Linked DNA regions of Natrinema sp. SYSU A 869. The main gene of each other region encodes a partner of the protein of the gene in region 2 in a complex. Links are inferred from orthologs where the notes say so. Each region holds a gene or a part of one and is shown on either strand. Other genes may lie near its edges. The genes, in order: rpl12p and K6I40_RS17615.

Region 1 (11,751 bases), 1.2 Mb from region 2 along the record:
TATGCCGACACAGACCTTCGTATTAATGCCGTATGTCCCGGTGTCATCGACACGGCGATGATGGACCGCGTCACCGGCAACACCGAAGAAGGCCGCCAGCAAATGATCGATTCGGAGCCGATCGGACGGATGGGCGAGCCCGAAGAGATCGCAAACGCCGTTCTCTGGCTGTGCTCGGATGCTGCCTCCTTCACCCTCGGCCATGCGATGGTCGTGGATGGCGGTCAGACTGTGTAATGGATGGCCCTCATCAGCAGTGCTACTGCTGTGAGGTAAACCACCTGTACTGACCGCGAGTTACACGCCTAACTCTGAATAAAGAAACCGTACTACCAACTACTGTAAACGAAAGAAAGAGCGAGCACGAGAGCGACTGAGAGCGCTATACGAGTCTTGGATCGCTCGGTGTCTCGTCGAGCACTGGCTCGAGGTCGGCGACCTCGCAGCCGAGCGTCCGGGCGGCCTGTCGCTTGAGCGCGGCAGCGTGGTCCGGTAGCCGGCTCTCGAGGGTTTGGGCCTTGGCGAGCGTCGTCCGGACCTCGTGGGCCTCCGCTTGCTCGAGCGACGCGAGCGCGTCGGTCACGTCGTCGGTGTCGGGATCGCTGTTGGTGTCAGCGTCGTCGGCCGGAACGCCGCCCGTCTCGACGTTCTGGACGAGCGCGTCGGGCTCGCCATCTTCCGGCTGGAGTTGCATCGCGAGTTGGTCGACCGACAGCGACGACGGGTCGGGGACACCGGTCGCCGCGACCGCGGGCTCGAGCACGTCGCGGACCGCCGAGAGCGTCGATTTGTCGACGGAAACTGGATTCTCGTGCGATTTCGCGTCGATGAGTAGCTGATACTGCTGTTCTGTGAGTCGGAGAGAGTCGTCTTAACCAGCGCGCCGCGAGGTCCGCCGCGCCGGCCAGCGTTTCCACCTGCCGCAGATACTCGGTCCGATCGACGAGGTCGACGCCGTCGTCGTCGTCGGCGACGATCACCACGTCGTCGCGGTCGATCTCGAGCGACTCGACGACCGCCGCCGCATATCGGATCCAGTCTTCGCGGTCGAACGCCGCGATTCCGTCCGGATTGATCGTCTCGATCAGGGCTCGCTGGAGCGTCGTGTCCAGAGGCGCGTCCTCGATCGCCGGCCCGTCGATCGTCGGCCGATCCGGCGCGACGCGGTCGCGGTCCTCGTCACCCATCGGACTCACCTCCGTCATCGGCGTGGCGGTCGGCGAGGTGGTGCCGTCGGTACGAGCGACACAGGAGCGCCCGGTTCTCGGGATCGGCGTGCCAGAGTCGGTGGGCCACGTCGTCGCTGCCGTCGCCAGCGGCCTCGCCAGCGTGATCCGAGGCCAGAGTCCGTTTAGTCATCGGCTACCACTCCCCGATCGCTCGAGCGGCCACTCAGTGGCCTCTGTGCCGATCCGATATAGTCGGCCCGGCGCGTTCGGTCCGCGCCAGCGCCGGCCGCGAGATCGGCCGCCCGCCGACACGACAGACACCCCGCGACGCGATCCTCGTCGTCACCGAAGACGCGAGCGAAGCGGTCCGAGACGTGAGCGCCGCACTCGTTACACATCGGCATTGTCGCCTCCGTCCGCGTCATCGACGACGCGCAGGATCGTCACGAACTCCGTGTCGTCGACCGTCTCGAGGTCATACTCGTCGCCGGATCCAAAGGACGCGGCGGTATGGTGCGTGATCGTCACCGACCAGTTCGGGCTGTCGTCCCCCTCGAGATCGGCGATCCGCTCCGCGAGGTCGCGTTTGCGGCGTCGCGTCATTGATCGTCCTCCGTGACCGTCAGATCGAGGCCGCAGATTCCGCTTGTCGACCACGCCGGCGGCTCGCTGTCCGCGTCGCCGTCGAGTAGCGGGACATAGATCCGGACCGCGTCATCAGTGCCACGGCGTTCGAGGTCGCGGATTCGCTCGCGGAGGTCGCGCTTGCGACGACGGCTCATTGACGGCCCTCCGTCCGCTCGAGGTCGGCGACGCGTTGCTCGAGTTCGCGGAGATCCTGCTGCTCGTCGATCCATTCATTCCACGATTCCAGAGCGCGGACGGCGTCGCGGTATTCTTCTTGCTCGAGCAGCCCCGTAATAGATTTCTGATAGACAGCCGACGACGCAAGCGATCGACGCGAGCCCAATGTCTCGTCGATATGATCGGCGAGCGCGTCCAGATCCCGCGAAATAGTCGACTGGTTTACGTCGTAGCGTTCGGCCATCTCCGTCTGGTTAATGAGTGACGGGTGCCCCCGTGCATAAATCTCGTCGAGCAGGTCGGCGCGTCGTTGCGGCCAACTAAACGAGGACGGGTCCGCGACCGGAATCTCCAGATCGCTATAGTCGGGCTCGCTATGCTTGGATATGCCCGTCTCGTCCTCCGAGTCCGTGCTTGAGCGCGTCATCCGCAGCCACCTCGGCCGCCGTCCTCGTTCTCGTCGGTCGCGGTCGTCGGCCTGGCGTCACGACAGCGCTGCAACGTCCTCGCGTAGTTGCGAACTTCACCTTCGATCGACTCGGGAACCAGCACAACCTTCGCGTCCTCGGGTTCGGATTCGCGTTCGTTTGTCGGCAACATAGTAGAGAGCAGATCAGTCGCAGCGGGTCTTACCCGAATATGCAACCGCTCGAACATAAGTCCCTTGGTATAAGAGTTTGTATCACGGAATTTCTTGCCAACCGTCGCGTGTCACCTCGAGCGCGTTGTCACGGCTGGATTTCCTGCGATCCGGTCGTCGCCGCCTTCATGTCGGTCGCCCAATACCATGCGGCTTCGCGAATCTTGCTCGGCGTCACGCTCGTCCCCACCGCCGCCGCCGTCGGCTCGCCGTCCGTGATCGGTGCTGATCCGCGAGCACGGTAGGCATTCGCGATCGCTTTCACGTCGTCCGCGTCCGTCCACGCCGCCGCCACGATCGACTCCGCGCCCTCCGACAGATACGCACATGGCGGACAGCCCGCATCGTCCGGCCCATCGTCGCGCCAATACCAGCGCGGCTCGTCGCTCGCGTCCGCGTCATCCAGCGCGATCGGCGCGAGGTCGAGTTGCTGGCCCCGCTCTCGCGTTTCCCACCAATATCGGCAGAGTTCGTGTTTCGACGGCAAGTCCGCCGGCTCGTGGCCGAAGATCGCGATATGTCCGTGCGGTAGTCCCTTCCGCGTCGGCTCCGGCGCGGTTACCGACGCCGGCATTCCGCTCTCGAGGTGCCGCCCGAGCTTCTTCCGCAGGTTCTTCGCGTCATCCAGCAGCCCGTCCGCCGCCGCCGCTATGCTGTCGAATCGCTCCGGGTCCGTCGTTACCGACAGCACCGTTCCGCGATCGTACCCGGCCGCTGCCGCACCGCTGAATGCGTCCGCGATCCGTGACGGTCCTCCCCGTGCTCGGCCGCCGTCGATGAACCGCGTCCGATCCCCTCCGCCAAGTGCCTCGTAGCCACGCTTCTTTGCTCCGAACGATCCGATCAGATCGCCCCACTGTTCGGCCGTCTCGAGCTTTGCACGCCGTGAAATCGTCGCTTCCGCCTTCTCTTTCGCGTCCGTCGCGCTCTCCGCACCGGCCCGCGGACGGTTATGCCTACTTACGGTATCAAGAACGGTCGGATCGAGAAACGCCCACAGCAAATCCGACGCCGCCGTGCGGTTTCCGTCTCGGTCCGATTGGCGCTGTTGATCTTGGATCTCGGTCACGTCCACCCAAGACCACCGGTCACACTGCCGTCGAACCCACTTCCAATTCTTCTCTCCGTGTCCCGCCGCGGAGCGGAATAGCGTTCGAGCGAGCCAGCCGATCGGCGCTCCGTCCCCCGACTTCGGATCGCGCAGGAGCGCCTCGAGCCGCTCCGTGTCATCGCCCTCTGTCCGCGGTTGCGTGCCAGTACTACCGGTACCGTGACTCCGTCCGGACTGCTGATATGCTGCCTTAAAGAACTCGTGGCAATCGGCGACCGGCTCGGCCCACATATCAGCGAGCAGCGGCCGGTCGGAAACCTGAGCAGCATAGAGATCCGAGAGCAGCGGCCGGTCGGAAACCTGAGCAGCATAGAGATCCGAGAGCAGCGGCCAATCACTCAGCCGGTCGTCGAGCGTCGCGTAGTGAGCTACGTCGGCGAATGCGTCGGGTTCATCCCACTGCTTGGCGAGCAAGTGCGATCGTTTCTCGCGGAGAGCATCCACGCCGTCGTCGTCGTCGGCGGAAACAGTTCCGTGGTCCCGCAGTCCGTCGACCGCCCACTGCGTCCCGCAGCGACGGCACCGCGTTCGTTTCGTGTCGATCTCGACGATCCAGTAGGCCTCGCACTCCGGACAACCGACCAACCCGAGACGATTCGATGTGTGAGCAGCAGATTCAAGAGTACAGCGCTCCTTACTACTCACGACGACCACTTCCTTTGATCGGGCAGTCCTCGTCGTCACCATCCAATTCATCGCGGTGATCGCGGGTGTTGGGCCACCCGCGGTCGGCTTTCGCACTCATATCGCTCAGCGACGAGTGCGCACTTGTCGCTTAAATTTCTGTCGGGTGTTTGTTTATATAAAACCATCCGTCCGAGAGGGAGAGTCCTTATGATCGGTCGCTCGCGGACCGGTCAGCATGGGACTAGTTTGTCGTCTCTCCGAAACGACGCCCAGGCCGCGATGTCGATCGCCGCGGCCGCCGACGCCGAGTTCATCCGCGTCAACGTCCACGTCGGCACTGCGGCGACCGATCAGGGACTCATCGAGGGCCAGGCCCACGAGACGCTCCGGCTTCGTGATCGGATCGGAGCTGACGTCGCGATTCTCGCGGACGTCCACGTCAAGCACGCGACGCCGATCGGCGAACGGGAGATCGAGCGTGCGGCCCTCGAGACGGTCAAGCGGGGAAAAGCCGACGGCGTCATCGTTTCCGGACACGGGACGGGCGTCGAAACGTCGCTCGCGGACGTCGAGTGCGTCACCGACGCACTCGCCGATCAGGGACATGATGAGACACCGGTGTTCGTCGGCAGCGGCGTAACGAGCGAGACGGTCGGCGACTGTCTTGAGGCGGGAGCAACGGGTGTCATCGTCGGTACGGCACTCAAAACGGACGGCGTAACGACGAACCCCATCTCGGAAACGCGGGTCGAAGAAGTTGTGACCGCGGCTCGAGCGGCGAGCTCGAGCGACTGAGGACGCGAAAGTCGTTCAGAGCCCCAACATCAACGGTCCGATCAGAACACCCATCAGGTGCACCCGTCGGCACCGCAACCGAATCGGAACCAGTCCGATAGCGGTCGCGACGGCGAAGATCACGATGCCGATCGGACCGGTGAACAGATACGAGAGAGCGAGCAACACCGCGAGGACGGCGACCGAAATCTTCCAGTAGGTCAGTCGGCCGACCAGCTCAAGGTAGGCGTCGCCGGCGACGATCACGAACGCGAACCCGAGCAGCCCTGCAAGGACGACGCCCGCGAGAAGGATCGGCAACTCGAGCGGCGCGGAAGTGCCTTCGAACGCGACTAACACGCCGGTTCGAGGCTGACCGATGGCGACCAGCGCGAAGAGCGCGAAGATCGTGTTCGACGTGTCAACGCCGCTGGTCGCGACGATGTAGCCGCGGTCGCTGGCTCCGCCCGGGACGAGCGCCAGCACCGCAACCGCGGCGATCGCTGCCGTGATACCGGGCAGGTAGCCGACCACAGCTCCCGCGAGCGCGCCGGCGACGGCGGTGACGCCGACGAACGGTCGCGAGGCCCGTATGCCGTCGCCCTCCTGTCGCGGAATTCCGCTTCCCCGGATCGCGTCGATCAACACCGGCGCGCCGAAGAGGCCAGCGAAGAGGGGCGCGAGCGTGCCGCCCGCCTCGAGCGGGGCATCCGCAGTGAGATCCAATGTGAGTGTGCCGAGGCCGGTCGCAAGCGCGAACGAGAGCAGCCCACCGAACCGGCCGCGCCACGTCGGTTCCGACACGATCAGCGCGACCGCGACCATCGCGAGGACGAGCGAGAGATGGTCCCGAATCGTCGGATAGGCGGCCGTCACGGCCCAGGTGACGGGGACGGCGAGCGGGACCGCCACGATCACGGCAAGGATACTGCCGAGCGCAGAAAGTCGGATCGCCTCGTAGCCCCGGCCCTCGAGGACCATCCGATGGCCCGGCAGTGCAGTGACGGCCATCTCGGCGTCGGGAACGCCGAGCGCCATCGCCGGGACGGCGTTACAGAAGGTGTGGACGACGCCGGCCGCGAGCATCGCACAGCCGACGAACAGCGGCGGCCCGGGGACTGACGGCACGACGCCGGCCAGCAGGAACGCGAAGTTGTTAGCGTGGAGTCCGGGGACGAGCCCGCTACAACACCCCAGTAGCGAGCCGGCGACCACCCATGCGAGCAACTGGAGTGTCAGCGCCGGCTCGGTGACGATCTCGACAGGAGCGGGCATCGCCGACTCTGGCCGCGTCCTCGTTTATATGGTCTCGGCTCAGCGAGGTACTACTCGAGTCGCGAATCGCTGCTTCCCCGCGCAGGCAGCATCGCCACTCGCCGTCGAGCGTCGATAAAAATCGGGGTTGAAAACTCGTCGAAACCGGATCGACGGAACTGAAGTCTATCCGAAGAGTTCGCCGAGACCCTCGCCGTCGGCCTCGTCGTCCTCGTCGTCGTCCTCGTCCGTCGTGTCCGGCACGTCGCTGGTCTCCTCGGCTTCTTCCTCGTCGCCGCCTTCGTCGGCGGCAGCGGCCTCGCCACCCGCGGCACCGCCTGCGGCGGCCCCGCCAGCGGGGACGGCAGCGGCCTCGGAAACTGCCTCGTCGATGTCGACGTCCTCGAGTGCGGCGACGAGCGCCTTCACGCGAGACTCTTCGACGTCGACGCCGGCAGCGTCGAGCACGTTCGTCAGGTTGTCTTCGTTGATCTCTTCGCCCGATTCGTTCAGGATGAGTGCAGCGTATACGTATTCCATTGTTGGATCCTCCGTTAATTAACCGAACATCTCGCCGAGACCTGCCGCGCCGTCGCCGTCATCTTCGTCGTCATCGTCGCCGTCGGTCTCTTCGGTCTCAGCCTCGTCTTCAGTCTGGTCGTCTGCCGATTCGTCTTCGTCGTCGGCTGCCGCCGGTTCGGCGGGAGCCTCGACGTCCTGAAGTTCGTCAGGAAGCGCCTCCTCGTCATCAATCTGGCCCGCGAGCGCACGCAGCTGTGCGTCGGCCTTGCTGACGAGGTCGGGCATCAGGTCTTCGTCCTCGATGGCGGCCTGCAGGCCGAGGCTCTTGGCCTCGCCCGTGGCCTTGGCGATGAGCGTCGGGGCCGTCGACGCGGTCGGGAAGCTCGCGTTAAGCGAGAGGTTCCGTGCGCGGGCGGCGGCCGTCGACACGTCGCTCCGGTAGGCCTCGATGTCGATGTCGAGGTCCTCGGGGTTGAAGAGCACGCCCTCGGCGATGACGGCGCGCAGGTCGAGACCGACCTCCTTGGGCTCGATACCGAGCTCGTTGAGGACGTTCGACAGGTCGGCGGAGACTTCCTCGCCGGCTTCGAGAACCGTCGAGTCCTCCATGACCTGGATCGACCCTTCTTCGATGCGCGCGTTCGCACCGATACCCTGAAGTTCACCGACGAACGGCCCCGGATCGACACCGGTGTCCCCTTCGGGGATCACGATGTCGTTCGGGGCGATTTCGCCCTCGTTGATCGGTGCGGGCGTCTTCGACGCCTCGAGTTCCTTGTACAGCGAGAACGGGTTCTCGTCGGTCGCGATGATCCCGACCTGTCCCCCGATGTGCTCGACGAGGTCGCCGAGTCCGGCGTCCTCGAGCGCGCGCGTCTGCAGGGTGTTGCGGCTGACGCGCAACACGGCAGTGCCGTACAGGTCGCGGCGCATGTCTTGGAGCTGCTTCGAGGGAATGCCGGCGATACCGACGACGCCGACGCTCTCGTACTCGTCGATGATTTGTGCGAGGTCGTCGACTTCCTCTTTCTTCCACTGGGGAAGGTTCTCGGTTTTGCGTTCAGCCTGTGCGCTCATTCTAGGCCACCTCCACGGACGGGCCCATCGTCGTCTTCACATAGACGATATCGATGTTCTGGGGCCCCTTCTCGAGGTCAGCGTGCAGGCGACGCAGGATGACGTCGATGTTGTCGCCGATATCCTCGGCGTCCATGTCTTCGGCACCGACGAGCGTGTGGAAGGTTCGTCGGTCGCCGGAGCGAAGCTGCACGGTGTTTTTGAGCCGGTTGACGGTTTCGACGACGTCGTCGTCGGGCGAGAGCGGATCCGGCATCTTCCCTCGGGGACCGAGAATGGTACCCAGGTGCCGGGCGATGTCTTGCATCATTGCTTCTTCGGCGATGAAGAAGTCCGTCTCGTCGGCCATGTCTTTGGCCTCGTCGTCGTCCAGATCGGCCACGTCGTCCACCGAAAGTACCTCGTCCGCCGCCTCTTCGGCGCGGACTGCGGTCTCTCCTTCGGCGATGACGACGATCCGAGTTTCCTGGCCGGTTCCGGCCGGTAGGACGATCGACTCGTCAACGCGGTTCGACGGTTCGTTTAGGTCTAAGTCGCGCAGATTGATCGCGAGGTCTACCGTTTCGGTAAAGTTCCGATCGGGCGAATCCTCGAGTGCGCGCGCTACTGCTGTTTCAATATCCGAATCTGCCATCGTTCACCTCCGTAGTACGCAGGACTGCTCCTACGGGTCAGTGAAACAGGCGATGCCTGTCTCCCTTGAACCAAGTGCCATCCTGAACTTAAACCCGTCGAACTGCCAGTATGCTCGTCTCGCAGCGTCCTCGCTGTCTCGTCATCCCAGAACCACTGCCAGCAAGTATAGCCATCCCGCGTGGCCGCGTTCGTTCGATCACAGTTCACCACAATAACGTATTATTCACGCTTCGAATAACCGAAAACTCTATTATGCGTTATATTGTACCATACGTTCATGTGGCCAGTAGACTTATATAATATCATTGGTCCAACGGGGATCGGTTCGGTCGCCATGCTAACGCCGTCCGGCGGGGAACTCGAGTTGTATCGATCGCTCGAGCCGATCGTTCGGGTGGGAATCCAGTTCGCTGCGACAATACTCGTGATGATAATCGTGCTCGGCTTAGCGCAAAACTATGGCACACAGGCGGTGTCGAAATCGCGACAGAGTCCTATCATCTCGCTTTGCGTTGGGATTCCGGGTCTCCTCGTCAGCAGTGGACTCACGGGCACGGGGTATCTCATCGTGGATACGAGCCTCGGGACATTCTTCGGAATTCCACTGGTGATATTCGGCGCGATCATCCTGCCGGTTGCGACGGCGATCGGCTTCGTCGCGATCGGGTGCACCGTCGCCACACGGCTCGGTGACAGTCGACTTGCGATCGGGCTGCTCGTCGGGGCACTCCTCAGTGGGATTGTTGGGCTGTCGTTTCCGGCCACCGCCGTCCTCCTCGGATTCGCCAGTGCGCTCGGTATCGGTGCAACGATCCGAGTCCTGTCCGGGGCGACCGGGACGACGCGCCCGGACGACCGGACCGTCCCGCCCGCGAACAAGATCTAGGTAGCCGCCCGAACGGTCTTCCTCGCTACGGTTGAACTCGCCTCTACGGGTCCATTCCGTGTCATCCTCCATCTGTTGGCCGTCACAATCGAGAGACAGCGACGCCACCTGTCCAAGGCATGTTGGCTCCGCTCGAACGGACCGCGGAAAACGGACGGTCGTCTACTCGCGTCTCGAGTGCCCGTCGCTGACACTACTAGGGTCTACGAGAACGAAGAAGCACTCGCTGCGCCGTATTCAGGCGCTCGCTTCGCCAGCGAGCACGTCGTCGTACTCGCCGTCGTCGACTCGCTGCTTGAACTCTCGAGCGTCGTTGCCCTCGATGGTGACGCCCATCGAAGCGCAGGTACCGACGACCTCCTTCGCGGCGTTGATCGTATCGTAGGCGAGCAGGTCAGGGTGTTTCTGTTCGGCGATCGTCTTGACCTGTTCAACGGAAAGATCCGCGACGAAGTCCTTCTGGGGTTCGCCGCTGCCGGTATCGAAATCAGCCTCGTCTTTGATCAGTGCCGCCGTCGGCGGGACACCGACGTCGATCTCGAAGGAGCCGTCCTCCTCGTAGTCGACGGTGACGGGGACTTCGGTCCCGTCGAACGCTTCGGTCTGATCGTTGATTTCCTGTACGACGGCCTGCACGTCGACGGGCGTCGGTCCGAGCTCGGGACCGAGTGGTGGGCCAGGATTGGCCTGGCCACCCGGAACGAGCACTTCGATGGTTCCAGCCATATCCGTGATAACCCGTGCGCGAGTTTTAAGGGTTGCTAATTCGGGTAGTCATCGTCTGTGACCGTCTGACGTACACCGGCCGAATCAACCCCGTTCCGTCACTCGACGCTCTCCGTTCGCCACGCTGCGAACGACTCGAGGACGTCGCTCTCGTCGAAGCGCTCGATACAGGGGACGTCGTAGGGGTGGATGTCACGGACGCGGTCGACGAGATCGTCGTACACGTCGTCAGTGGTCTTCGCGAGCAACACGGCCTCGTCGTCGTTGTGAATCTCGCCCTCCCAGCGGTAGGTCGAGGTCGTCGATAGACGATTGACGCAGGCAGCGAGTCGCTCCTCGACCAACGTCTCGGCGATCCCGTCGGCGGCTTCGGGTGGCGCTGTAATGTAAACAGTCGGCATGGAAGTCGCTACGCTCGAGTCGGTGAAAAACGTCCGTTTCGTTCGCTCACGGCGGGTCGGGGTCGGTCAGCTGTCGGTTGCGTCGACCGGTTTGAACGTCCCGGTGATGTCCCACTCGTGGATGCAGTGTGGATTGCCGACCTGTTTCTCACCATCGTCGCGGGCGATCTGCCAGGCCTCGAGGTTTTCGTCCCACTGTTCGCCTCGACCGCACTCTTCACAGATTCTCGCGGTCGGTTTTCGTACCTGTGCGCTCATTACCGAACCGTGAGAACTCGACACATATAACGGTATTCGTGTCGGGCAAGTGCTGCCCCACTACTCGGGGCCGGACTGAGTCCGAGAGTTGGGGATCTGGTTACCAATTCACTCGTCAAGCGAGACGTTTGATCAGTAGACTGCGTCTTTGATCTCCTCGCGGAGTTCGTCGAACTGCTCGAGGTAGTCACGGCGTTCGGCGCGTAGTTCCGCGAGTGCGTCGTCGTAGTCGTCGACGTGGTCAGGCACGTAGTAGTCGTTGATGTCGAGTCCCGGGACGGATTCGGGAATCGTTAGATCCATCTGCTCGTCGCGGGTCCACTCGATGGTCCCGCGGGCGGCTTCCGTCAGGATCATCACGGACTCGGTGACGCCGATGTCTTTCGACTGCTCACCGATATAGCCCGTGTTGATGACGTAACAGTCGACCTCGAGGAGGTCGATGAGTTCGTGGAAGATATTCCCTCCTCGCCCTCCGGACCGATGATGAAGGGGTTCGTTCCGACGACGCGGATCGACTCGCCTGCTCGTGACGGGTCGCCAGCGCTGGTCTCGATCGACTCGCCGAGCATGAAGGCGACGGCGGCCTGCTCCTCGTCGAGTTTGGCGACCGGTGGCATCAGCGGGTTTCGGGTGATGAAGAAGACCTGATCCATCCGGTCTAAGTCGATCTCCTCGTCCGCGCTCTCGAGTTGGTCGCGCTGGACGATGGCCCGGGAGTTCGACGTATAGCGGTCCTCATCGAAGTGGACAGTGCCGTCGTCGTCGACCGCGACGTTCTCGAGGATCGCCGATTCAGCGGTCGCGGTCTCGTAGAGCTCCGGCTGCTCGTCCTTACTGAGGCCGATCGTCTTGATGAACAGTCC
Region 2 (11,768 bases):
ACTCCACCAGGGGATGATCGACCCCGAGTTCTCGTGGGACCGGCGGCTGGTCAACGCCGTCGCCGCCTCGTTTATCAATGGCATCGGGATTTCGGTCGTCATCGCGGTCCTCTCGTGGGGGATTCTGCACGGTCTCGGTCGCGAATCGGCCAGACTCATCGAACTCGTCGGGATCATGCTGGTCTCCGGCGTTCTGACCTCGTTTACCCTCATATTCGGACTGTTAGCGCTGGTGTTCGCGAGCTACGAGTACGGGCTCGATCCCGACAACCTGATCGGCCCGATCGTCACCACACTCGGCGACATCTTCGGCGTCGTCTTCCTCTTCGTCGCGATCACCGTCGTCGGAGGGATCTTCTGATGGCAGCGACGGAGCCCGACGACTCGCTCGACACCTGGTCGATCCACAACATCGTCGCCACGATGTTTCCGATCCTGCTCGTCCTCTCGATGCTCGAGATGGGGTCGGGCTACGTCCTCGAGTTCCTCGAGGAGACCTACCTCTCCAATCCGACGCTGCTGGTGCTCGTCCCCGTGATGATCGGAATGGGCGGCAACCTCGGTGCGATCCTCTCCTCGCGGCTCTCGACGCGGCTCCACCTAGGCCTGCTCGAGTTCGATCCTCGAGACGAGGTGCTATGGACGAACATACTGGCGATCATGGGATTGGCAGCGACGATATTCTCGTCGCTAGGCGTCGCCGCCTGGGTCGTCGGGCAGGTTATCGCCGAACCGATGGCACTGGTCGATCTCATGCTCATCTCGGTCGTCAGCGGTATGCTTCTGGCCGTGATCGCGATCGTTCTCAGTATCGGTGCGACCTACATTTCCTACACGCAGGGACTGGACCCGGACGACACGACGATCCCGGTGGTCACGAACGTCTGTGACATCCTCGGCGTGATCGTCCTCTCGGGAGTCGCGATCGTCGTCCTGAACTAACGGGCGCTTCAAAACGCAGAGACGTACGTCTCGGCGGTACTAGTTGGCTCGGGACAGAACCGTTCTCCCGTCGTATCTTCACCTTGTGACCAGAAGCACTTAAAGGATGATCGGCCGGGTCGGGGAGGAGGCCCATCGCGAACTGGGACGACTATCGATGGGACTGCTGGATATGAGAATTCGAGAACGGACGACCTCCCGTCATATCTCCACCTTATGACCAGAATCACTTAAAGAGCGAACGGATCGAGGCGAGTCACGGCGACGAACCGCGTTGCACTATGCGGACGCGAGGTCCTGAAACGCTGCCGCAGCCGTCCGGGTCCCCTTTGAGATGAGCGCGTCGCCGCCGCGCAGTTCCGCGTCAGCATCCGCGACCAGCAGCCACCCCTCGTCGGGCCGGCGGATGGCGATCACGGACATCGTCGAATCGGCATCGGGAACGCCGGCGGTCACCGCGGTGCCGTCGAGGTCGCTCCCCTCGTCGACTTCGACGCGGGTGATAATCTCGTCGCTCTCTTGGACGGCCACCTGCACGACCGGGTGGACGTCGATGTCCCGGAGGACGCCCTCACTGATCTCGATCGCGGCGTCACTGATTCGCTCCGTGCAGCTCCCCAACTGGATCAACCCGCGCAGGACGACCGGATCTGGCGCATCCGCGGCCGCCCGGAGCGTCCACGCCTCGAAGCGCGATTGCATCGCGTCGACCTCAACCTCGAGGTTGCGGACCTCCTCGGCGAGTTCCTCGCTGTCGAACAGCACGCTGCTGTAGGCCAGATCGACCGCCAGTTCGGAGAAGTCCTTCATGTGGATGATCGTGTCCACGGCGCGCTCTAAGTCGTCGATATCCGGCGTTTCCGCCGTGGGAGCCTCGTAGACCTCTCCGGTCAGTTCCTCGCAGACGTCGCCGATCGCCGACTCGGGGCCCCGGAGGAGCGCGACGTCGTCGGCCTCGACCCGGGTCGTCGGCCCCGGATTGAGCAGCCAGTCGCTGCCCCGCCGGAGTGCGATCACGCGCACACCCGTCTCCGACTCGAGGTCGATATCCTGGAGCGTCCGGCCGGCGTAAGACGAGTCCGCCGTGACGACGCCCCGGAGGAGCGCCTCCGCGGCGTCGGGCAGCGCTGCCCGCATCGCCTCGGGGAGGCCCATGTCTTCGAGGACGATCTTCGCGATGTCACCGGCGGCGTCGCTGATCCCGTCTGCGGCCCCGACGATCCCCAGAACGGGTGCGAGCTGTTCCGCGTCGGCCGGCTTCCGGGCGGACATCAGGAGGCTCATTCGCGCTCGCATCTCGAGGATGTCCATCCGCTCTTCCAGACGAAGGACCTCCGTCGCGAGCTGCTCGCTCTGGTGAAGCACGGCCGAGTACGAGAGGTCGATCAACAGCTCGGCGGTGTCTTTCATCTCCACCAGTACGTCCTTGACGCTGACGGGCTCGTACTCGATCGGAGCCGACGATGTCTCGCCCTCGAGCGGGTCCATACCTCGAGAGTAGGTTCCCCGCGGAAAAAGCGTTTCCCGCTGGAGGGCGGCCTCGATCGAGTGGTCGGACGACGCGGCCTTCCGACACGGTTTTGCCCGGGCGCAAAGAACGGACGATCAATACCAATGCTCGACCGGACCTATCTGCGCGAGAATCCCGACGAGGTACGCGACGCCCTCGACAACCGGGGAGCCGACGTCGATCTCGACAAGCTACTCGAACTCGACGAACGCTGGCGGGAACTGAAAGCCCGCGGCGACGACCTGCGCCACGACCGCAATCAGGTCTCCAAGAAGATCGGGGAGCTCGTCGCCGAGGGGAAAGACGAGAAACGCGAGGAAGCGCTCGAGCGGTCGCGAGAGCTCAAATCCGAGATCGAGGAGGTCGAAGAGGAGGGAGTGGCCCTTGAGGAAGAGCTCCGAGAACGAATGCTCGAGATCCCACAGCTCCCCCACGAGAGCGTCCCGCTCGGCGTCGACGAACGTCACAACGTCGAGGACCGACGCTGGGGATTCGACGACGCCCACGAGCTGCCCGACGCGGTCACGCCCCACTACGAACTCGGTGAGGAGCTGGACATCATCGACGAGGAACGCGCCGCCAAGACGACCGGCTCTGGCTTTTACTTCCTCAAAGGCGAGGGCGCACAGCTCGAACACGCCCTGATCCAGTTCATGATGGACATCCACCGCGAGCAGGGGTACGTCGACCTGTTCCCGCCAGTCCCGGTCAAGAGCGCCTCGATGCGCGGCACCGGCCAGCTCCCGAAGTTTGCCGACGACGCCTATCGACTGGGCGGCAGCAACGAAGAGGACTACGAGGACGACGACCTCTGGCTCTGTCCCACCGCGGAGGTGCCGGTCACCAACATGTACGCAAACGAGATCCTCCTGAAGGACGATCTCCCGCTCAAACACCAGGCCTATACGCCGAACTTCCGGCGCGAGGCCGGCGAACACGGCACCGAAACGCGGGGCATCGTCCGCGTCCACCAGTTCAACAAGGTCGAACTCGTCAACTTCGTCGAACCCGAGGAGAGTTACGACCGCCTCGAGAACCTCCTTACGGAAGCCGAGGACGTCCTCAAACGGCTCGGACTCCCCTACCGCATCCTCGAACTCTGTACCGGCGACCTGACCTTCGCCAGCGCCAAGACCTACGACATCGAGGTCTGGGCCCCCGGCGACGACATGGACGAGGGCCCCGAGGAAGGCGGCCGCTGGCTCGAGGTCTCGAGCGCATCGAATTTCGAGGACTTCCAAGCGCGACGCGCCGGCCTGCGCTACCGGCCCGAGCGCCACGAGTCAGCCGACTACCTTCACACGCTCAACGCCTCCGGGCTCGCGATTCCCCGGGTCATGGTGGCGATCCTCGAGTACTACCAGAACGAGGACGGCACGGTGACGATTCCCGAACCGCTGCAGTCGTACATGGGCGGGAAAGAAGTCATCAAGGGCCACGAGAAGGTCGGCGAGAGCGCGCTCGGAGCCGGCGATCGGGAGTAGCGCACGCTCGTCATTCGCCGATTCATCGGCGGTTCGGTAACGATGGGCTGCTCCGACAGTAGAGTCGAGTCGGCTACTTGAGTCGTGTTCACCCACTGTCAACGAAACTACTATCTCTCAGAGACAGAGTTGACACGTATGTACATCGATCTCCGACAAAAAGTGATCGCATCGATCATCGGGGTGCTGTTCGTCGTCGGCGCACTAGTCCTGTTTCCGTGGTGGGTCGCGTTGTTCGTCTTCCTCGTGATCGTCCCCTTCTATATGAAGGTCCTGACGGCGTGACGGCCGGTAGACCCACTATCTCGAGTCAAACAGCATCGACAGGAACAAGAAGGCACACGGTTCGCAAACGGAATCTGAACGGTCGTCAGTAACTCACGCTTCGAACGCGTTTCGCGCCCGTTGTTCCCATTCTCATCGTGCCCACTGACCCGGTCGGCCGCATTTCGTGCGTCTTTGATAGTCCCGACGACAGTATACCTGTGAGTTTGTCCGGTTTTGGGTCTCGAGCCACCGCTGAACAATACATTGGCGCTTCAGGATGAAATATCCGGCAACGAGGCAGTTCGCGACACGCACGAACGCTGTGCGTTTGCGATTTCGGTTCAGTCAGTGACGAGAGAATACTGTTCTCTCGAGCGACGGCAGACGGCGCGCCGCTTAGATGTAGTCGATACTTGGCGGCAGCTCGAGCTTCATACCCTTGCGCTCGCGGATCTCCATGATCTTGTCACGCTGAAGCGAGTTGGACATGACCTCGAAACCGGCGTTCTCGGTGTTCCAGGAGGCACGACCCTCGGTCGCGGAGCGGATGTCGCTCGCGAAGCCGATCATCTCGCCGACGGGTGCGATGCCCTCGACGACCATGAGGTCGCCTTCTTGGTACATGTCGTCGACGCGGCCACGACGACCCTGAATCTCGCCGGATGCAGCGCCCATGTGGTCGTTGGGCACGTCGATACGAACGTCCTGCATCGGCTCGAGCATCTTGATCTTGCCGTCGATTAGCGACTTGTGGAGCGCGTTCCGGGTCGCGGGGATGACCTGTGCCGGACCGCGGTGGATGGTGTCCTCGTGGAGTCGCGCGTCGTGGAGACGGATGAGCGTCCCCTGCACCGGCTCGTTTGCCAGTGGACCGTTGTCGAGGGCGTCCTCGAGGCCTTCGATGACGAGTTCCATCGTCTCGTTCAGGTGCTGGATACCCTTCGTGTCGTCGATGAGGATGTTCGTCCCGTGCATGTGCTCGACGTTCTGGGACGTATCCTTGTCCATACCGGCCTCCTGCAGGGCTTCACGGCGATCCTGCTCGGGCATGTCCATCGAGGCCTCGCCGCGCTGAATCGTCTCGACGAGGTCGTCCGTCATCGGTTCGATGGAGATGTAGAAGCGGTTGTGACGGTTCGGCGAGATGCCCTCGACCTGGTCGCTGGGCTCCTGGGGCTGCTCGCGGTAGACGACGATCGGCTCACCGGTGTTGACCGGAATGCCCTGATTCTTCTCGATACGCTGGGTGATGACCTCGAGGTGGAGTTCACCCTGTCCAGAGATCAGGTGTTCGCCCGTCTCCTCGTTGATCTCGATCTGGATCGTCGGGTCCTCCTTGGAGACCTGTCGGAGCGTCTCGATCAGCTTCGGCAGGTCGTCCATGTTCTTTGCCTCGACGGACTTCGTAATGACCGGCTCGGAGATGTGCTCGATCGTCTCGAACGGCGTCATCTCGGTACTGGAGACGGTCGAACCGGCGATTGCGTCCTTGAGACCGGTGACGGCGGCGATGTTCCCTGCAGGAACTTCGTCCACCTCCTCGCGCTCACCGCCCATGTAGACGCCGACGGACTGGATGCGGTTCTTGCCCGCAGTCCCGGAGACGTAGAGCTCCTGTCCCTTCTCGAGGGTCCCGGAGAAGACGCGGCCGGATGCGACTTCACCGGCGTGGGGGTCCATCGCGATGTCGGTAACCATCAGGACGACCTCGCCGTCCTCGTTGACGAGGCGCATCGAATCAGCCAGTTCCGACTCGGCGTCGCCACGCCAGATGCGCGGAATACGACGGGGCTGTGCATTGATCGGATTTGGGAAGTGCTCACAGACCATGTCGAGCACGACGTCCGACAGCGGCGTTCGCTCGTGGAGCTCCTGGCGCTTGTCGGCGCGCTCGAGTTCCATGATTTCGGCGAAGTCCATGCCGGTACGCTGCATCGACGGCATGGAGACGCCCCACTTGTACAGTGCGGACCCAAAGCCGACGGTTCCCCCTTCGACTGAAACGGTCCAGTCGTCGATATCGTCCATGTCCTCGGTCATCCCGCGGATGAGTTCGTTGACGTCGCGGATGACGGAGAGGAGTCGCTCCTGCATCTCCTCGGGCCCCTCCTGGAGCTCGGAGATGAGGCGGTCGACCTTGTTGATGAACAGGGTCGGCTTGACGCCCTCGCGGAGTGCCTGGCGTAGCACCGTCTCGGTCTGGGGCATCGCCCCTTCGACGGCGTCGACGACGACGAGCGCACCGTCGACGGCGCGCATCGCTCGCGTCACGTCGCCACCGAAGTCGACGTGGCCCGGCGTGTCGATGAGGTTGATGAGGTGGTTCTGATCCTCGTACTCGTGAGTCATCGAAACGTTCGCCGCGTCGATGGTAATCCCGCGTTCCTGCTCGTCTTCTTCGGTGTCCATCGCGAGCTGCTCACCGGCAGTCTCGTCGGAGATCATGCCGGCACCAGCCAGCAGATTGTCTGTAAGGGTTGTTTTCCCGTGGTCAACGTGAGCGGCGATGGCGATGTTCCGGATGTTCTCCGGGTCGTCCATCAGCCGTTCACACTCTTGGACGATCTTCTTGCGTCGGCCCATATATCCCCCAATACCGCCAGCGGGGTCAAAAGGGTAGTGTTTCGTCGCCGCCGGAATTCGTCGTCTTTCCCCGTCCGAACGCTGGAATATCCAATTTGAGTGAGTGAACGAGTCTCATAATTGGGCGGGATGACGGGCACGAGGCCTACGTCCGGGCTCACGACCGTTGCCGAGCGATCAATCCGATGTCTCAAACTCGCGGTTCATCCGCGTGCAACCGCACAAAAGAGTCAAATCCCGTCGGCCTCTTGCTAGGGCCACACATGGATATCCGCATGCAGGGACCGGGCCCGACCTCTCCATTCCTCAGTGCCCGCGACCTTTTCGAAACCGAACAGGATCTCTCGCTGCCGGTCCACGTCACCCTCCAGGACGATCCCGACGAACGGACCTGGGCCGCCCACTACGACGATCATCACGTCCTGAACATCTCGAGACAGGCCGCCTCGTCAGCCATGGCCCGCGAACTCGCGCTCCACGAGTTCGCCCACATGGCCCGCCACGAACAGCAACACCCCTCCCACATCCAGTCCACCGAAGAAGTCCTCTACCTCGCGCTGGCCGGCAAGAGCGTCGAACGGCGCAAGCTTTCCCACTGCTATCAGATTGCAAACCACATGAAGGACATCTACGCCGACGATATCACGCTCTCGGTCGGGCCCGGCGAGAAGTTGCTCTCGTTTCTCGAGTCCAGCCTCGCGGCGGCCGTCGCCGATCGGCCCGAGACGCCGTCCCGCCCCGGGTTCGAGCGACTATCTGCGAGCGCCGATCCCGAGATCACGGCGGTAAACGCGGCCTTCGCGTTGGCGCTCGCAGAGCGACACGACCTCGTCGATGAGGACCATCGATTGTATGACCTCGCACACGCGGCCGCGATGGACGCCCCCGAAATCGACTTCGAGGGGTTCAAATGCCGATTCCGAGAACTCGCACGGGAACCCGACACGAGCACCTATCGACAGGTGCTCGTCGACGCGACGCGCTCGTACGTTGGCAGAGGGAGTCGCGCCGCAGACTAAATCGACAACCACCGAATCGGTATCCCCGGCGGACAGTTCGGCGAGACGGGAGTCGCAAATGCCAAACCCGACCGAGAATCGAAGGTCCCGAAATAGGGCTACTCGAGTCCGTAGACAGTACAGTTCAACCCGAACTCTTATTGGTTGAGGGCATGAACCCGTGGAACATACTAGCGATGCACTCGGGAACGGACTGCGCGGGGACGAAAGAGGACGGGTTCTCCGAGGAACTCTCACAGTTGAAACGACAGGGGGCAGGCGTTCTCGTCGTCGGTTCCGTTCGACCAAGCCAGCGACGGAACGCCTGTCACCGACTGATGGGCTGTGAGACCGAGCGAGTGCGGCGGCGCATCCTCGTCTCGACGACCGGCGGCCCACACCGCGTCTCGCGGTTCGACGATCAGCGGTCCGAGACGCTCTCGGTCATCAGCTACGATGCTCAGGCTCGGAGCGTCGCTGCAAGCAGTATCGGAGCCGATCCGTCGATCGAGCCCGAAACGATTGAGGTCGACACACTTATCGACCTCGGAATGGCCATCTCGAGCGCGATCGAGTCCTTCGAAACTGAGACCAACGGGCTCGAACCGGCCGAACTCAGAGTGGGGATCGACTCGTTGCTCCCGCTGCTCGAAGAGTACGGCAGACAACGCGTCTTCAAATTCCTGCATTTAATCAACGGACGAACGAAGCACATCGGCGGGATGTCACACTATCAGCTCCCGGTTGAACGGGACGCCAGGATCGTCCCAACGCTGTCACCGCTGTTCGACATCGTTGTCGAGCTTCGGGAACGGAACGGCGATTCTCAGGAGCGGTGGCTCATCGGCGACAGGACCCACAGCTCCGGCTGGCTCTCGGCGGACCAGAATTAGGACAGTCTCCGTTTCAGCCCAACGAACACCACGAGCGGTTCCACGCGCCGTCAGACCGGCGTATTTGTCTCCATGAAACCGATATTTAAGTCGACACAAGGGGGAATCGAAATTATCGATCCGATCGAACGCCATCGATATCGGCTGACGATAAACGGGCCAGTTTCACTCGAGTCAGCGTCTGCTGATCAGGTTGGATTTCCAACTGAATCGATAGTACAGTTTACAACCAATTCGATCAAACTGCCGTCAACTGAAGGTGTTTTCGTCCGCGACTCGGACGGAATGATGCTCGCAGATGTGAGCCCAGCCGAACGAGCAGAGTTCCGACCCGACGAGTACACGCTGGATCTATCCGGTCCCTTGAAAGTCTATGCTTGTATCGATAGTCCGGTACAGATTTGGTCCGATAGCAAGCAGACGTACGTCGATTTCGGAGAGCGTACGAACGTGATTCTCGGCGCACGATCGTTCCACGAGCGGCCAGCAACGACGATCACGACGACAGCAGAGCCCACAGATGTCATGGCGGCAGTGTCTGCCTTTGGGTCGGCACTGAAGACGACAGCACCTGAACGGTCCTATTCGACACTCCGAGGCCATCCACCGCGTCTCGAGCTTGGCGATGAATTACACGTTCCAGCTGATTTCGACAAGACGGAACAGAACATTCAGATCGAAGTCCCCGCGACACTCCGTCATGTGTTCGTCGCTACACCACTCGCTTATTACCTCGGTGCAGACGTAACGCGGGGTTCAAGCCCGCAAATAGTCACCGACCAAGAGTACGCCTATTCACTCGATGATTCAGACGGCTTTGAATCGTCGGTACGGCGAGTACTGAAACAGGTGTTCTTTCTCGATTGTATAGTTCGGACGGAGGGGAAGACACCTCTCCCGTTACATGAACGGCAAGTGGCAGAACCAGCACTCGACTTCGACGTTACCGAGGCATATGGCCAATCCCTCGCTGAACGAATTGAAACCTATCTCAACGTATCGTATGCGACGGTGAAACCGTATCTCCCATACTGGCGGTTCGAAACCCGATGTGAGCCGACACCGGATCACATCGAATTCCTCCCGTTCATTGCCAACGATCTCGCAATCGTCAGCGTTGAGGAAGATAATACGGAACCGACACTACCAGATCCAGTCGTAGAGCAGGCGATCGAGGATTTTACTCGATCCGATTTTGACCGAAGTACACAGTCGCGTTCTATCCGCGGGAACACGACTGTAGCCAGATCCGCAAACTCTCCACAGCTACCCACAATCCAGCAATCATGGATGGGTATTGGGGACGCCGAAATTACGAGTACTACCCCACTGGCAGCATACCAGAATACGATCGGCCGTACGCCGAAAGACGGGCCAATCGAGATCGAGGTCATCTGCAACGACCCAGATATGCGCGAAGAACTCGAAAGTGTTAACGGTACGTACGGAACTCGAGAAGAACTTCCATTCGATACCACAGTCCACTATGATCTCTCGATGGACAGTCTCGAGGCTGTTCTCGCTAGTAAGAGTGACTTCCTTCACTATATCGGACACATAGATGCGGACGGGTTCCAGTGTTCGGACGGGAAACTGGACGCTGCAACGGTTGACACCGTCGGAGCAAAAGCATTCCTCTTAAACGCATGCCAGTCGCACGATCAGGGATTACGCCTCGTTGAGACCGGAAGTATTGGTGGTATCGTGACTCTCGGTAATGTTGTCAATAGCGGTGCAGTCAGTGTCGGAATTCAAATCGCCCGGTTATTGAATCTCGGCTTCCCACTCTATGGGGCGCTAGATGTTGTCCGACAAGAGAATATCGTTGGGCAACAGTACCATATGGTCGGTAGTGGGAGGACGACAATCGCACAATCCGAAACGAGAATGCCGAATTCATGTGTACTATCACATGAGGAAGGAGACATTGATATGGATATGAATCTGTACACGTCAGCAAATGTGAAACGAGGAAGTGTGTTTTCTCCACACATTGATTCAGTGGGATCATATTATGTGCTTCCGAGGAAGACAGGACAGATTTCAGTGACTGACTCAGAACTCACTGAATTCCTTGACGAGGCGCTATTCCCCGTTATACAGGACGGAAAAATTGAATGGAGTAAGGACCTCCTCGATGAGGGAATCTGATTGTTACGGTCCAGCAAATAAAGTGCCGTTCGTTGCTGCGACCGTTCCAGCCTGTGCCAGTAACAACAGGCTCGTGAACAGGACGCCGACCATTCGCGGGTGACTCTTCAAGTATTCTGTAATAGCCGTCATGGTACACACAGCATATCTGTTGATATACTAATAAGAGTATTCTAATATATCTTATAGAGAATTCATGGTAAATTATTGTTCATCGTTTATTAAGTTCAGGTCAAAGAGTCAAGAGCAGTACCGAACCGAGTATTTCTATCTATATCCCTAGTCATGGTAGTCTGAACTACCGTGAGTCGCCCGAGCGGACCCAATACCTATTCAGGAGGATGAATAGAGATGTGCGAAAGTCGATCATAGTCCGAGAAACATAGTAAAACGTACTAGTACGCGCGAGAAAACAGCCGAAAAACGAATCAGCGAATCGCGTTAGCGAGCTGCTGCCGCGACGCGCTCTTTCTCCTCTTTCTGGCTGACCGCGTAAGTCTGGACATCGTAGTTGGCCCCACCAATAAGCTGGTTGGCGATGGCCTCCTCAACGTCCGTAGTGGTCTTGAACGAGGCGTTGTAGACGCCTTCCGCGAGGAACTTCAGCGACTGGTCGACGCGGCGCTGCGGGGCGACGTCGACGGCCTTCGGCACCGAGATGCCACCGTACTTCAGGCGGACGGTCTCCTCTCGCGGGGCCGCGTTCTCGACGGCCGTGACGAGCACCTGAATCGGGTTGTCCTCGGTCCGCTCGTGGATGATTTCGAAGGCATCACGAACGTAATTGAGCGTCTTCTGCTTCTTACCCGTGTTCTCCTCGGTCTGCATCAGCCGATTGATGAACCGCTCGACGATAGAGATCTGGGACTTCTTGAACTGCTTGCCGGCGTGGCGACCCGCGGTGTGAGCGACGGGGGTCACCGTGATGTAGCGCTCGGTC

What was found.
Region 1: the proteins of K6I40_RS17615 (region 2) and rpl12p are in contact, whole or in part, in a crystal structure (PDB 5H7L), measured with the Pyrococcus horikoshii proteins. The link is inferred for Natrinema sp. SYSU A 869 from one-to-one orthologs. Residues at the interface, in WP_048053510.1 of Pyrococcus horikoshii: Pro161, Met164, Met165, Phe168, Ser169, Ile172, Val195, Glu196, Phe202, Leu211, Ser212, Val213, Met216, Lys222, Phe223, Asn224; in WP_010886059.1 of Pyrococcus horikoshii: Leu100, Ala101, Gly102, Leu103, Ser104, Ala105, Leu106, Phe107, Gly108.

Annotation. Positions count from the first base shown.
Region 1 is NZ_CP082249.1:661,671-673,421, forward strand. What follows is about bases 5,243-8,147. They hold rpl12p (50S ribosomal protein P1), read right to left. Parts: upstream 6,920-8,147; coding sequence 6,566-6,919; downstream 5,243-6,565. Other genes in these bases: K6I40_RS11500 (tripartite tricarboxylate transporter permease), read right to left, coding at 5,243-6,400; K6I40_RS11510 (50S ribosomal protein L10), read right to left, coding at 6,938-7,978; K6I40_RS11515 (50S ribosomal protein L1), read right to left, coding at 7,980-8,147. Also shown: K6I40_RS11445 (glucose 1-dehydrogenase), read left to right, coding at 1-237; K6I40_RS11450 (hypothetical protein), read right to left, coding at 383-694; K6I40_RS11455 (hypothetical protein), read right to left, coding at 612-1,187; K6I40_RS11460 (hypothetical protein), read right to left, coding at 1,180-1,359; K6I40_RS11465 (hypothetical protein), read right to left, coding at 1,352-1,573; K6I40_RS11470 (hypothetical protein), read right to left, coding at 1,560-1,772; K6I40_RS11475 (hypothetical protein), read right to left, coding at 1,769-1,951; K6I40_RS11480 (hypothetical protein), read right to left, coding at 1,948-2,400; K6I40_RS11485 (hypothetical protein), read right to left, coding at 2,397-2,573; K6I40_RS11490 (DUF5817 domain-containing protein), read right to left, coding at 2,702-4,309; more of K6I40_RS11500, read right to left, coding at 5,162-5,242; more of K6I40_RS11515, read right to left, coding at 8,148-8,612; K6I40_RS11520 (hypothetical protein), read left to right, coding at 8,949-9,500; K6I40_RS11525 (50S ribosomal protein L11), read right to left, coding at 9,738-10,226; divalent-cation tolerance protein CutA, read right to left, coding at 10,325-10,627; K6I40_RS11535 (HEWD family protein), read right to left, coding at 10,694-10,885. UniProt on the Methanocaldococcus jannaschii protein: Forms part of the ribosomal stalk, playing a central role in the interaction of the ribosome with GTP-bound translation factors.
Region 2 is NZ_CP082249.1:1,900,187-1,911,954, forward strand. The notes cover bases 4,194-7,115. They hold K6I40_RS17615 (elongation factor EF-2), read right to left. Parts: upstream 6,787-7,115; coding sequence 4,600-6,786; downstream 4,194-4,599. Other genes in these bases: K6I40_RS17610 (hypothetical protein), read left to right, coding at 4,194-4,221; K6I40_RS17620 (DUF5781 family protein), read left to right, coding at 7,050-7,115. Also shown: K6I40_RS17590 (magnesium transporter), read left to right, coding at 1-361; K6I40_RS17595 (magnesium transporter), read left to right, coding at 361-942; K6I40_RS17600 (TrkA C-terminal domain-containing protein), read right to left, coding at 1,222-2,430; serS (serine--tRNA ligase), read left to right, coding at 2,557-3,936; more of K6I40_RS17610, read left to right, coding at 4,075-4,193; more of K6I40_RS17620, read left to right, coding at 7,116-7,805; K6I40_RS17625 (hypothetical protein), read left to right, coding at 7,982-8,677; K6I40_RS17630 (hypothetical protein), read left to right, coding at 8,963-10,828; K6I40_RS17635 (30S ribosomal protein S7), read right to left, coding at 11,270-11,768. UniProt on the Methanocaldococcus jannaschii protein: Catalyzes the GTP-dependent ribosomal translocation step during translation elongation.